3 regions of the Kosakonia sp. SMBL-WEM22 genome follow, and region 2 is predicted to be linked to each of the others. Evidence: predicted binding sites of a transcription regulator. Region 2 holds the regulator's gene; each other region holds the start of a gene.
What was found. The regulator CRP, encoded in region 2, controls carbon source genes, mostly activating them, when cyclic AMP is high. The targets are predictions, from matches to a motif close to ATGTGANNNNNNTCACAT.
Positions count from the first base shown of each region.

Region 1: the regulator CRP is predicted to act here: its motif matches at 2,233-2,250, upstream of udp (uridine phosphorylase).
Region 3: the regulator CRP is predicted to act here: its motif matches at 2,383-2,400, upstream of azuC (stress response protein AzuC).

Region 1 covers NZ_CP051488.1:4,807,037-4,811,516, forward strand. Annotated here, with positions in the region: gene rmuC (DNA recombination protein RmuC) at 1-1,214, opposite strand, end outside; gene udp (uridine phosphorylase) at 1,347-2,108, opposite strand; gene HF650_RS23205 (dienelactone hydrolase family protein) at 2,367-3,173, shown strand; gene HF650_RS23210 (ABC transporter ATP-binding protein) at 3,197-4,225, opposite strand; gene HF650_RS23215 (iron ABC transporter permease) at 4,213-4,480, opposite strand, start outside.
Region 2 covers NZ_CP051488.1:4,535,039-4,539,518, reverse strand. Annotated here, with positions in the region: gene HF650_RS21895 (YccS/YhfK family putative transporter) at 1-1,351, opposite strand, end outside; gene crp (cAMP-activated global transcriptional regulator CRP) at 1,400-2,032, opposite strand; gene HF650_RS21885 (OsmC family protein) at 2,342-2,746, shown strand; gene HF650_RS21880 (phosphoribulokinase) at 2,777-3,646, opposite strand; gene HF650_RS21875 (YheU family protein) at 3,701-3,919, opposite strand; gene HF650_RS21870 (hydrolase) at 3,916-4,480, opposite strand, start outside.
Region 3 covers NZ_CP051488.1:2,954,045-2,958,524, forward strand. Annotated here, with positions in the region: gene HF650_RS14100 (arabinose ABC transporter substrate-binding protein) at 1-882, opposite strand, end outside; gene HF650_RS14105 (DJ-1 family glyoxalase III) at 1,201-1,758, opposite strand; gene HF650_RS14110 (DUF2766 family protein) at 1,877-2,128, opposite strand; gene azuC (stress response protein AzuC) at 2,247-2,330, opposite strand; gene HF650_RS14120 (MFS transporter) at 2,545-3,966, shown strand; gene HF650_RS14125 (RpiB/LacA/LacB family sugar-phosphate isomerase) at 4,135-4,480, opposite strand, start outside.

The DNA of each region.
Region 1 (4,480 bases), 270 kb from region 2:
TGGCGGTAGTTATCCTGCGCCTTCTCCAGGCTCTGGCCAATCGCGGTCATATCGTCAACAAAGAGGCGCATTTTGTCATACAGCCGGCTCGCCCGCTCTGCGATCTGCTGGGCGTTGCGGCTCTGGTGTTCGTAACGCCACAGGTTGGCAATGGTGCGCAGCGCGACCAGCAGCGTGGTCGGGCTGACCAACATAATGTTGTTTTTTAGCGCCTCGGTAATCAGCTCTGGCTGCCTGTCGAGGGCGATTAAGAAGGCGGGTTCCACCGGGATAAACATCAGGACGTAATCCAGGCTGCGCAGGCCGGAGAGCTGCTGATAATCTTTCCTTCCCAGCAGGCGAATGTGGCCACGCACGGAGGTGATGTGCTCCTGCAGCGCCGCTTCGCGGGAAAACTCATCCTCGGCGTTAAAGTAGCGCTCATAAGCCACCAGCGTCATTTTTGCATCGATCACCACGTCTTTGCCCTGCGGCAGGCGCACAATAACGTCCGGCTGCATGCGCGCGCGGCTCTCGTTCTCCATGCTAACTTGGGTCTCATACTCATGCCCTTCGCGCAGGCCGGAGGCTTCAAGCACGCGGGTCAGCACCACTTCACCCCAGTTCCCCTGGGTTTTGTTATCGCCTTTCAGCGCGCGGGTGAGGTTGATGGCTTCCTGCGCCATCTGGGCATTCAGCTGCTGGAGGTTGCGGATCTCATGGGCCAGAGTGTGCCGTTCGCGCGCCTCCTGTCCGAAGCTCTCCTGCACCTGGCGGCGAAAGCCGTCGAGCTGTTCGCGTAGCGGGGTGAGTAAGCCGTTAAGGCTCTGGCGGTTCTGTTCGTCAACGCGACGGTTGCTCTGCTCGAAAATACGGTTAGCGAGGTTTTCAAACTGCTCGCTCAGACGCTGCTCGCTGCTGTGCATCTGGCGCAGTTTCTCTTCTGCATGCAGTTGGGTAGATTCAAGCCGGGTGGTGACTTCACGCAGATCCGCTTCCAGCGAGCTGTTGATGTGTTGCAGGCTGCGCAGTTCGTTATTCAGCAGCTCGCACTCTTCGCGCCAGTGGCTATTCTGGGCAATCTGCTGGCGGGCGGCGCTCAGTTCACTGAAGACATCGCGCTGCTCGGCGAGCAGCTCCGCCTGCTGTTGCGCACCGCGCCAGCTTGCGGCCAGCCAGCCGACCAGTAACCCTGCCAGCGCCACGGCTGCCAGTACGATGATTGAACTCTCCATTCCGCTCCCTCTTCATCACTCACTCCGTCGGGATTGTGCTGTATAAACGTCCAGTTTGGAAGGGCTTTTCTGCGAGGCATTACGCATATAAAAAAGGCCGAACGCGTCGGCCTTGTAAATCTGGAAGCGGGATTACAGAAGTCGACGTGCAGCATCGACCACAATTTTCACCGCGTGGCTTTCAGTCTTCTTCATGGTTTCGGCGTTGGGGATCTCCTGCTGGGTGCGGTTAACGATCACCCCGGCAACCATCCCGGCGCGCAGCCCCTGGCTTGCACACATGGTCAGCAGCGTCGCGGACTCCATTTCATAGTTCATTACGCCCATTGACTGCCACTCTTCCATCGAGCCTTTAAAGCTTTTCACTACGCGGCCGGAGAAGGTGTCGTAACGCTCCTGGCCCGGGTAGAAGGTGTCAGACGAGGCGGTCACGCCGATATGTTTAGTCGCGCCAATCGCATCGGCCGCAGCCACCAGCGCCGTGGTGCACTCAAAGTCAGCCACCGCCGGGAACTCCATCGGGGCAAAGTGCAGGCTGGCACCGTCAAGACGCACGGAGGCAGTGGTGATCAGCACGTCGCCGACGTTGATATGCGGCTGGATCGCGCCGGTGGTACCGACGCGCAGGAAGGTGCGGATGCCCAGCTGCGCCAGCTCTTCAACAGCGATGGAAGTAGAAGGACCGCCGATACCGGTAGAACAGATGATCACTGCTTTGCCATCCAGCTCGGCGCGCCAGCTGGTGAATTCGCGGTGAGAGGCCAGCTTGACCGGCTTATCCATCAGCGCGGCGATCTTTTCCACTCGCTCCGGATCGCCAGGGACGATGGCCAGGGTAGCCCCTTGTAAATCGTTTTTAGTGAGGCCGAGGTGAAAAACATCAGACTTGGACATAACAGACTCCTCTGTGGTCGGTATTATCGGGGGGAGGTAAAACGGTACTTTACAGAAGCCACGCGCTTGTTTTCGTGACTGCTGTCACCATGAATGAAATTGATTGCAATCAATTTCCATAAAATAGTGATGCGCGTCACACTATCACGTTATGCCCGCTAACTCAGCAGCAAAGATAGCCTGCGCACGGCGATTGCGCATGGCCTGGTCTTCATGACTATAGTTAGGAGAGCGCTAATAAAGGGTAGGGAGAATCTCATGACCACCACCAAACAGCCGGGCTTTGCGCCGGCGGCTTCACCGCTTGCGTCAACCACGGTTCATACGCCGGAAGAGAGGCTGATCGCAGGCGAAACCTCCATTCCAACGCAGGGCGACACCATGCCCGCGTATCACGCCCGGCCAAAAGATGCCGAAGGCCCGCTGCCGATTGTGATCGTCGTGCAGGAGATTTTTGGCGTCCATGAACATATTCGCGACCTCTGCCGCCGGCTGGCGCTGGAGGGGTATCTTGCCGTCGCGCCGGAGCTCTATTTCCGCCAGGGCGATCCGGATGATTTTGCCGACGTTCCCACGCTCTTAAGCGGGCTGGTCAGCAAAGTGCCGGATGCGCAGGTGCTGGCCGATCTCGACCACGTCGCCAACTGGGCGGCGCGCAACGGCGGAGACGCCCATCAACTGCTGGTGACCGGCTTCTGCTGGGGCGGTCGCATTGCGTGGCTCTACGCGGCGCACAACCCGCAGTTGAAAGCGGCGGTGGCCTGGTACGGTAAGCTGACGGGCGAAAAAACCTTAAACTCACCGAAACACCCGGTCGATATCGCCACCGATCTGACCGCGCCGGTGCTCGGCCTCTATGGCGCGCAGGATACCGGTATTTCGCAGGAGAGCGTGGAGACGATGCGCCAGGCGCTGCGGGCGGCGAATGCCAATGCGGAGATCATCGTCTATCCCGAGGCGGGCCACGCGTTCAATGCCGATTACCGCCCGAGCTACCATGCGGAATCTGCCGCCGATGGCTGGCAGCGCATGCTGGCGTGGTTTGCGCAGTACGCGAAAAAGTAGTTTTCTCGCACGGAGGCGGCGCGCTATGCCGCCTCCAGCTTCCAGCCCTGCAATAAACGCACGCAGACCGACTGCTGCGGTTGCAGCGCGGCGTGGTGAAACGCCGTCAGCCCCTGCCCGTCCGCTAAACGTAGCGCCAGCAAATAGCGCTCGCCCTGATAGATACAGCTCTCCACCTGCGCGCTTAATCCCTCCCCGGCAATCTGCACATGCTCCGGACGCACCAGCACCGGCTGTTGCGCGCCGTAACTGCCCTGAGACAAGCCGTGATGCAGCGAGGCGCTATCCAGCTGTTGATCTCCGGCGGGCGTCGCCAGCGTGAGTACGCTGCCCTTGCCGATAAAGCGCGCGACCCAGCCGCTTTTTGGCTGCTGGTAGAGCTCTTGCGGTGCCCCCCACTGCATCAGCTCTCCCTGATGGAGCACCGCAATATGGCTCGCCAGCGCCATCGCTTCCGCCTGATCGTGGGTGACATAGACAAAGGTGGCCCCGGTGCGGCGATGAAACTCCCGGAACGTCTGCTCCATGGTGGCGCGCAGGTGTCTGTCGAGATTGGCTAATGGCTCATCCAGCAGCACCACTTGCGGTTCAGAGACCAGACAGCGCGCCAGCGCAACACGCTGGCGCTGCCCGCCGCTCAGTTCGTGCGGCGCACGCCCGGCATACGCTCCCAGCTCAACCACATCCAGCGCTGCCATTAGCTGTTTTTGCCGCGCGGCACCGTTCACTTTGCGCAGCTTCAGCGGGTAGCCGACGTTTTCGGCGACGGTCATATGCGGCCACAGGGCATAGGACTGGAATACCATTCCCATATCGCGCTGCTCCGGCGGCGTATGGTGGCTTTTATCCGCCAGCAGGCGTTCACCCAGCAATAAGCGCCCGTCGCTGAGCGTCTCCAGCCCGGCGAGAATGCGCAGCGTGGTGGTTTTGCCGCAGCCGCTTGGCCCTAACAGCGCGGTAAAGGCACCCTGCGGCAGCGTTAAGGTCAGATCCCGCACTACCGCCTGCTCGCCAAACACTTTACTGAGCCGTTCAAGCTTCAGTTCTGCCATGGAATGACTCCTTTCGGTAAATAACGCCCGAGCGCGCCGAGCAGCAGCATCACCAGCGCGACCAGCGCCACCACCAGCACGGAGAGCGCCGAGGCCAGCACCTTATCGCCGCTCTCATCAAGGTTGAAAATCACCACGCCGATGGTCTCCTTTCCCGCGCTCCATAACAGCGCCGAAACGGTTAACTCATTCACCGCCGTCAGAAACACCAACAGCGCCCCGGCGAATGCTGCCGGAGCCAGCAGCGGTAAGACG
Region 2 (4,480 bases):
AATAGCTGCTCAGGGTGATCATCAGCATCGCCGCCAATGTAAAGCCGAGCGGCACATGAAAGTGCAGCGTCATACCCGCCACCACTAGCCCGGCCAGCGTGCCGGCGGCACGGTTGACGATGCGCACCCGCGTCGCGCCGTAGCCGTTCTGCGTTACCACCATCACCGTCATCATGATCCAGTAGGGTTTCGGCAGATTTAATGCGCTGCCCATCAGACTGGCGATGCTGAGCATCACGCTGATGCGCGCGGCATTGCGCAGGGCGGTTGATTTCAGCGACAGATAACTTTTCAGTGCCGGGATCAGCGGCAGACGCTCCTGCTTATCCTCCATCAAATCGCGAATATAGAGCGGGCGCTGGGTGCGCAGCACGCGGGCGATACGGCTAAAGTGCCAGGCGCAGAACTGCCCGACCGGATTATCCGGGTGCTGACGGGCAATTTTTTCCAGTGCGCCAACCTGCTTCTCCATGGTGAAGCGGGTCGGGTAGCGATGGTAGAGGATGTCATCCGCCAGCACGCGCAGGCGAGCTGCGACAGTTTGTGCATTCCAGCGAATCACCTGCTCGGCGTGGGTCTGTTCGACCAGTTTCTGCACCTTTTCCGGCTGATGCAGGCTGACAGAGATATGTTCCTGCAGATCCAACGCGACCTGGAAGACACGTAGCAGGCGCTTGTAGTCATTGTTCTGATTGGCTGCCAACATATGCAGCTGCTGGTAACACTGGCTAATCAGATCCACCGCTTTCTGCTGGCGGTCAAGCAGCGGCGGCAGCGCGGTTTCCGGATCGACATGCTGGGTTAACAGGCTATATTTCGCTTCGCAATACTCCGCCAGTTGCCGGTAGAGCAAACTGAGAGATTCACGCAGCGGCTGTTCGCGCCACAGCCAAAACCAGAACCAGTTAAAGAGCCCGTACCACAAGGTGCCGAGGGTGTAGATCAGCAGCGGCTCCCACACCGGCATGTTCCCGGCGAGGCTGAGGGTAAAAATGGCGGCAATGAGAGACGCGGGAAGCAAGCGGCCATGCAGCGCGCTGATTTCGCCCGTCACGCCCAGCAGCAGGGTTAACACCGTCATGATTACCGGTAGCGGAAGATTCTCTGCCAGCAGAAGCTGCACCGCCAGGCTACAGCCGGCAAACAGCGAGCCGCCGATAATCAGGCGTTTGAAGAAGCGTTTATGTGGGGTATCGAGACCCGCAATATTGCAGCAGGCGGGAACCAGCGAGAAGAGAAGCCCCTGTTGCAGATGACCAAGCAGCAGCCCAACCGCCACAGGCAGGCATAACACCAGCGTTTGTCGCAGTGCGTAGTTGATTTCGGGGTGGTAAATCAGCCTGCGCCACATGGGAAAACAAAAATGGCGCACCGCATGAGCGATGCGCCATTTTGCAGATTAACGCGTACCGTAGACGACGATAGTTTTACCGTGGGCGGAGATCAGGTTTTGATCTTCGAGCATTTTCAGAATGCGACCAACCGTTTCGCGGGAGCAACCGACGATCTGACCGATCTCCTGACGGGTAATTTTAATTTGCATACCGTCCGGGTGGGTCATGGCGTCCGGCTGTTTCGCCAGGTTCAGCAGAGTCTGAGCAATACGGCCGGTCACGTCGAGGAACGCCAGATTACCGACTTTCTCCGAGGTCACCTGCAGGCGACGCGCCATCTGCGAGGAGAGGCGCATCAGAATATCCGGGTTCACCTGGATAAGCTGACGGAATTTTTTGTAGGAGATCTCCGCCACTTCACAGGCGGTCTTGGCGCGAACCCAGGCGCTGCGCTCCTGACCCTCTTCAAACAGGCCCAGTTCACCAATAAAATCGCCCTGGTTGAGGTAAGAGAGGATCATCTCTTTACCCTCTTCATCCTTGATGAGCACTGCCACTGAGCCTTTAACGATGTAATACAGCGTTTCCGCTTTTTCACCCTGGTGAATCAGCGTGCTCTTCGACGGGTACTTATGAATATGGCAATGAGACAAGAACCATTCGAGAGTCGGGTCTGTTTGCGGTTTGCCAAGCACCATGCGCGATTATCCTCTGTTATAAGCTGGCTCCAGAAACGGCGTGAATCATTCAGCTTCTGGGGTTGCAATCAAAGCTTCCCAAGTCCCGGGAAGTGGACCGTCAGCGACATCTGCGGTCTCTAATGTATGATATCCCTTGCGTACATTCGTAACGTCAATGTTTCTCTGTAGCATGTAGACTGTTTTAGCATAGCTTTTGGCGCCTGTCTCCTGGTGTCTCGCTTCAGCATGACGCAGGTCGCCTTCCGTTGCGCGTTTTGTTATGTACGCGTAATCTGTGAAAAAATTTGCCATACCGGAGTGATGAAAATGCAGGCACGAGTGAAATGGGTGGAAGGGTTAACGTTCCTTGGTGAGTCCGCATCCGGCCACCAAATTTTGATGGATGGCAACTCCGGGGACAAAGCTCCCAGCCCGATGGAGATGGTCTTAATGGCCGCCGGGGGTTGCAGCGCGATTGACGTAGTGTCGATCCTGCAAAAAGGGCGTCATGACGTCACCGATTGCGAAGTGAAGCTGACCTCCGAGCGCCGGGAAGAAGCGCCGCGCTACTTTACCCATATCAACCTGCACTTCATCGTTACCGGCAAAGCGCTGAAAGACGCTGCGGTATCCCGCGCGGTCGACCTCTCGGCTGAGAAGTACTGCTCCGTGGCGCTGATGCTGGAAAAAGCGGTTAAGATTACCCACTCCTACGAAGTGGTAGAAGCCTGATAAGCTCGCCCGGCGGCGCTTTCCGCCGGGTTATTTAATCTTTTTACCTTCCATCAGCCGTTGCACCAGCGGCGTCATAATCAGCTCCATCGCCAGCCCCATTTTGCCACCCGGCACCACCAGCGTATCCATGTGCGAGATAAACGAGCCCTGCAACATCGCCAGCAGCCACGGATAGTCGATCCCCTCCAGATTGCGGAAATGAATCACCACAAAGCTCTCATCCAGAGAAGGGATGCCTTTGGCGGCGAAGGGGTTGGAGGTATCGACGGTAGGAACGCGCTGGAAGTTGAGATGAGTGCGGGAGAACTGCGGCGTGATGTAGTTGATGTAATCCTCCATTGAGCGCACTACCGAATCCATCACTGCTTCCCGGGAGTGACCGCGCTCGCTGGTGTCGCGGATCATCTTCTGGATCCACTCCAGGTTAACAATCGGCACCACGCCCACCAGCAGATCGACGTGACGCGCCACATCGTGCTGCGGCGTCACCACACCGCCGTGCAGCCCTTCGTAGAAGAGCACATCGGTCGGTTCCGGCAATGGCTGCCATGGGGTAAAGGTTCCTGGCACCTGATTCCACGGCACGGCTTCATCGTAAGTATGGAGATATTTCCGCGCCTGGCCCTGGCCGCTCTGGCCATACTCGCTGAAGGTCTGCTCCAGCAGGCCGAAGTCGTTCGCTTCCGGGCCAAAATAGCTGATGTGCCGCCCAAGATCGCGGGCTTTGCGGATCGCCATGTCCATTTCCGGACGGGTATAACGATGAAAGCTGTCGCCTTCCACCTCCGCCGCGTGCATGTTGAGTTGGGCGAAGATCTTACGAAAGGCGAGGCTGGTGGTGGTGGTTCCCGCGCCGCTGGAGCCAGTGACGGCGATGACCGGATGTTTGGCGGACATAGCAACTCCCTGAAGAAAAGCTGTTGTTCAGTATCAAAGCCGCCCGGCACCCGGTTAGTCGTGGAACTGCCCGCGCGGCATAATGTTCACCGTTTCGTGCAGCTCTGACCACACCAGTACGGCCTCGCCGCGCTGCAATTGCCGTTTTACGTCGGCGACCTTTTGCTCAAGTGAACGCTCATGTTCACCATAATCGGTGCCTTCGCGCAAGACAAAGCTCTCAATCAGATTGTCGAGCGTGTCGGCGTCGACTTCTTGCCACGGAATAATCATGATGCTCCCAGATAAGCGGATAACCAGTCCGGAATGCGCGTTTCAAGCCACATCTCCGGGCGACGCAGCGTGCCGCCGACAAAGCCGACGTGCCCGCCATGTTCCGTCAATTGATACTCAATATTAGCGGGTAATTGCGCAAGATCGGGAATGACGTGATGATCCATAAACGGATCGTCCTTGGCGTGAATGATAAGCGTCGGTTTACGAATCTGCGGCAGCAGCGGCATAGCACTACAGCGGCGATAGTAATCAAGCGCATCGTCGAAGCCGTGGATTTTTGAGGTAATCACATCATCAAAATCGCGGATGCGCCGCATTTTACGCAGCACCTCCATGGTGGTTGGCAGCGAACCGGGATAGGCGCGCAGTTTGCGCGCGGCATTGGCCTTTAGTAGGTTGAGCAGATAGCGCTGATAAACGCGTGAGAAGCCCTTATCCATATGATAGCTGCAGGCTTCCAGCACCAGCGGCGCGGAAACAATCACCGCCGCGTCGAGGGGGAGATCGTCATCCGCTTTCGCCAGCAGGCAGCCGAGCATATTTCCGCCCAGCGAATAT
Region 3 (4,480 bases), 1.6 Mb from region 2:
CACCCAGTTGTAGAGCAGTTCGCTGGTTTTGTAGCCGTGTACGTCCGGGCTTGGCAGCAGGGAGCCATAGAAGCCGGTGGCCTGCCCTTTCGACAGCTCGCTTACCGCATCGACACCGTTAATACCGATCCCGATCACATCCGCCGCTTTAAAGCCCTGGCCTTCGGTGGCGCGTACGCCGCCGAGCACGGTGTTATCGTTCATACCCAGCACCAGCCAGTGCTTCACTTCCGGGTGCTGTACCAGCAGGGAGTTACCGGCATCGAATGCGCCGGGGATATCGTTAGATTTGGTCGGCACCTGGTAGATCTGTTTTTCCGGGAAACCCGCTTTTTTCAGCGCGTCCATCGAGCCGGTGGTGCGACGACGTGCGGTGTCGAGTTCGTTAGCGGTAATGGCCATCACGCCGGTCTCTTTCACATCCCAGCCGCGTTTTTGCATCTCTTTATAGAGCTCTTCACCCTGGCGCGCGCCAATTTCGCTGGCCGCCATCATCACCAGCGGAACGGACTCCATCGGCTTGCCTTTGGCGTTGACGAACTGGTCATCGACAGCAATCACTTTCATGTCGTAACCGCGTGCTTTTGCCACAATGGCGGAGCCGAGTTTCGGATCCGGTGTACAGATGACAAACCCTTTCGCGCCGCTGGCCGCCAGGCTATCAATGGCGTTCAGCGTTTTTTCGCCATCCGGGACGGCGATTTTAATCACCTCGAAACCTAACTCTTTGCCCGCTTTGTCAGCGAATTTCCACTCGGTCTGGAACCAGGGCTCTTCCGGCTGTTTAACCAGAAACCCGAGCTTCATGGTTTCAGCGATAGCGGATTGTGACATAACGGCAGCCAGGCCGATGGCCGCCAACGCTTTAGTGAATTTGTGCATGGTAAACTCCGGCTTAAACACGCTTTTATGTAGGGAACAGAAATAATTGGTATTGTTAAAAGTTAAAAAAACAAGGCATTAGCGCCCAGGCACCAGATGGACATCTGTGCTGGAAATAGTTTTAGCGGGAAATTGATTCTCCATAGGAGAGCGACATCACACGGCTGAATTACAGTAATTCCGTACATAAATTCAGCGAATTTAACCATAAAGTCAGCGGCTTTTGTCAGACAAATCGCATGAGTTAAAGCAGGATAATCCATAACGTCAGCCAGCTTATCCTTGTACCCGGCCGCAGGGCGCGGCCGGGCGAAACGATTACCAGCGGTAGTAGATATGATCGGCGTGATCGCGAACGGGTTTTTCGTCACCCAGCAGACGCGCGGCAAGGGTGAAGGCAAAATCGAAAGCGTGTCCCAGCCCTTTGCCGCTGATCAGGTTGCCATCTTCAACAACGGGCGCATCAACATACTCACCGTCGCGCACCTGCTGATAGAGATCGCCGGAGCAGACATACCGACGCCCGTTCAGCAGAGTGTTGCCACCCAGCACGCGCGCAGCCGCGGAGCAGATTGGACAGATCAGTTTACCCGCCGCATCGTGGGCTTTTATAAATTGCACGACGTCGCTGCTGGCGGCGAGATTAACGCTGCCCTGCGGCCCGCCGGGCAGTACGATGGCATCAAACAGCATCCCTTGCCGCTCTGACAAGGTGCTGTCTGCCACCATGGGAATGGTGTGATAGCTGACCACCGCGCGGGAATCCGCGCAGGCCAGTGTCTCTACTTCAATCTCTAAACGGCGCAAAATATCAATGGTGATAATCGCTTCCGCTTCCTCAAAACCCGGCGCTAACAATACCGCCACTTTTTTCATGACCGACTCCTTGCCAATTAAGGTCAGGTGAAACAGGTGGCGTTATTGTTGATCAAAACAGCGTTTCAAAATCCTCGCTGCGTCACAGACCCGCTGCCGGGTATCGATAAAGTGCGCGTTAGTGCGCTTCACCCTGCGGAGTAAACTTCAGTTCAATCAGCGCAATGGCTTTTTGAATCGCCCGGCGCGTCACCGGATCGGCGGCGGCAGGATGGGTCGAGAAGTCGATGGTTTTAAGCTGGTTAGCCATTTTTTCACGCACTTCAACCGGCGCGATAACGTCAATGACATCAAGGATCTGTTTGATGACCAGCTGGCAGGCGACAACGTCAGAGACCAGCTCCTGGTCCGCGGGGGTGTTTTGCGACATGGGAAGCTCCTTATTGAAAAGGGCGCCATAGTAGCGGGAAACGGCGGGCAAGAGTAGTTTTGCGCGTGGCCGCGTTGCGCAGAGGCAAAAAAACCTGCCGCAGCAGGTTTTTTTATTCTCAGAACATCGCGCCAGGCGGTACGTCCTTGAATGTCTTGCAATAAGTTTCAAACATATGCTTCAGGATTTTACGCAGTTTCATCATTCACTCCGGCAAATAGTCAGGGAGGCCTCAAGCCTTAATGGGCGACATAATATGACGCTCGTCACAAAAATCAATCTATCTGAGAGCGAAATCACGTTTCAAAAATCAAAAATGGCGTAGTTTTATTAGCAATCCGATTACAAATCCGACAGTTAGCGCGCTAAAACTTTTTTTAGCTTCTTCAATTATTTTTGTGAATGGCAGACGCTTGATGACCGACAGTTTCCCAAGGCAAACGCGAGGCGCGGTTTCTCCCGCTGCATTACTGGTGGCCGGCGCGTTCTTTATGGAGTTTATCGATGGCACAGTGATCGCTACCGCGCTGCCTGATATGGCAAAGAGCTTTGGCGTCGAAGCGGTCACGCTCAATATCAGCATCAGCGCCTATCTCATCACCCTTGCCGTCTTGATCCCCGCAAGCGGTTGGATCGCCGATCGCTTCGGCGCACGCACCGTTTTTACACTGGCGCTGGCGATCTTCACCTTCGCCTCGGTGCTGTGCGGGCTCTCAACCAGTGTTGAGATGTTTGTGGCGATGCGCATTCTGCAGGGGATGGGAGGCGCGCTGATGGTGCCGGTCGGGCGGCTGGCGGTGCTGCGCACCACGCCGAAACATCAGCTGATTACCGCGATTGCTACGCTCACCTGGCCTGCGCTTGTGGCACCGATTATTGGCCCGCCGCTCGGCGGGTTTATTACCCACTACGCCGACTGGCGCTGGATCTTCTTTATTAATGTGCCGCTCGGTTTGCTGGGGATGGCGCTGGCGCTGCGCATCATTCCCAACATTCGCGAAGAGGAGCGCCGCCCTTTCGACTTAACCGGCTTTCTCTCCACCAGCGTGGCGATGGTAAGTTTCGTTTATGCATTGGAAGCACTCGGTTCGCAACACCCGCCCGGCGGATTAACGCTGGTACTGCTGGCGCTCGCCGCGGTGATGTTTGCCTTTACGCTGCGCCATTTTCGTCGCCACACGTGGCCGATGATCCGCCTCGACGCGATGCAGGTGCCGACATTTCGCGTCACCATGTACGGCGGCTCGCTGTTTCGCGCTTCAATCAGCGCCGTGCCGTTTCTGCTGCCGCTGCTGTTTCAGGTCGGGTTTGGGATGGATCCCTTTCATGCCGGGCTGCTGGTGCTGGCGGTGTTTGCCGGGAATTTGTCCATTAAACCGGCGACCACGCCGCTTATCCGCTGGCTTGGCTTTCGCAAACTGCTGTTGATTAACGGCGCGCTCAATGTGATTGCGCTGCTGGCCTGTGCGTTTCTCACCGCCGATACGCCGGTGTGGCTGATCTTTGTCATCCTCTATCTTGGCGGCGTCTTTCGCTCGGTGCAGTTTACCGGCGTCAGTACGCTGGCGTTTGCCGATGTGCCATCTGCGCAGATGAGCTATGCCAATACGCTGTTTAGCACGGCAACACAGCTGGCGGTGGGGCTGGGTATTACGCTTGGCGCGATTGGCATTCGCCTGGGGGAGCATATCAGCGGCTGGTTAGGGATCGGCGGGATAGAGGGGATCAGTTTCCGGCTGGCGTTTGTCTTTATTGCGTTGATCTGTCTGGTGGGCATGTTTGATACGCTGCGCTTGACGAAGGATGCTGGCAGTGCGGTATCGCAGAAAAGTCGTTAAACAGCAATGCCGGATGGCGGCTTACGCCTTATCCGGCCTACGGGTGCGCATAGCGAAATTTGCTCCCGTAGGCCTGATAAACATAGCGCCATCAGGCAAAGCAGACACCGGTGGCAAGCTGCCTGCCCGTAGGCCTGATAAGCGCAGCGCCATCAGGCAAGGTGACTATCAGGCCAGCACTTCACGTACGAAGGCTTCGATCTCTTTGTTCTGACAATTTTCAAAGAAGCACTGCTGGAAACGCTCGCCGGAAACGGCGGTTTTCACCAGCTCGCGATCGATGGCGCGCAGCGTATCGAGATAGTTCTCTTTAACTACCGCGGCTTTTACCTGGTTCAGGATCCCGGCGTTACGCACCTGCGGCTCTTTACGCTCCGGCGGGTAACCTTCCCCATTGCGGCCGGTAAAGGCTTTCTCAAAAATAAAGCGCACATTCAGCTCGGCGCCCCAGCCAAAGCCTTTGGCGAACGGCAGCGCCAGCGCGTTACCGTTATTGATCTGCGCGAACAGGAAC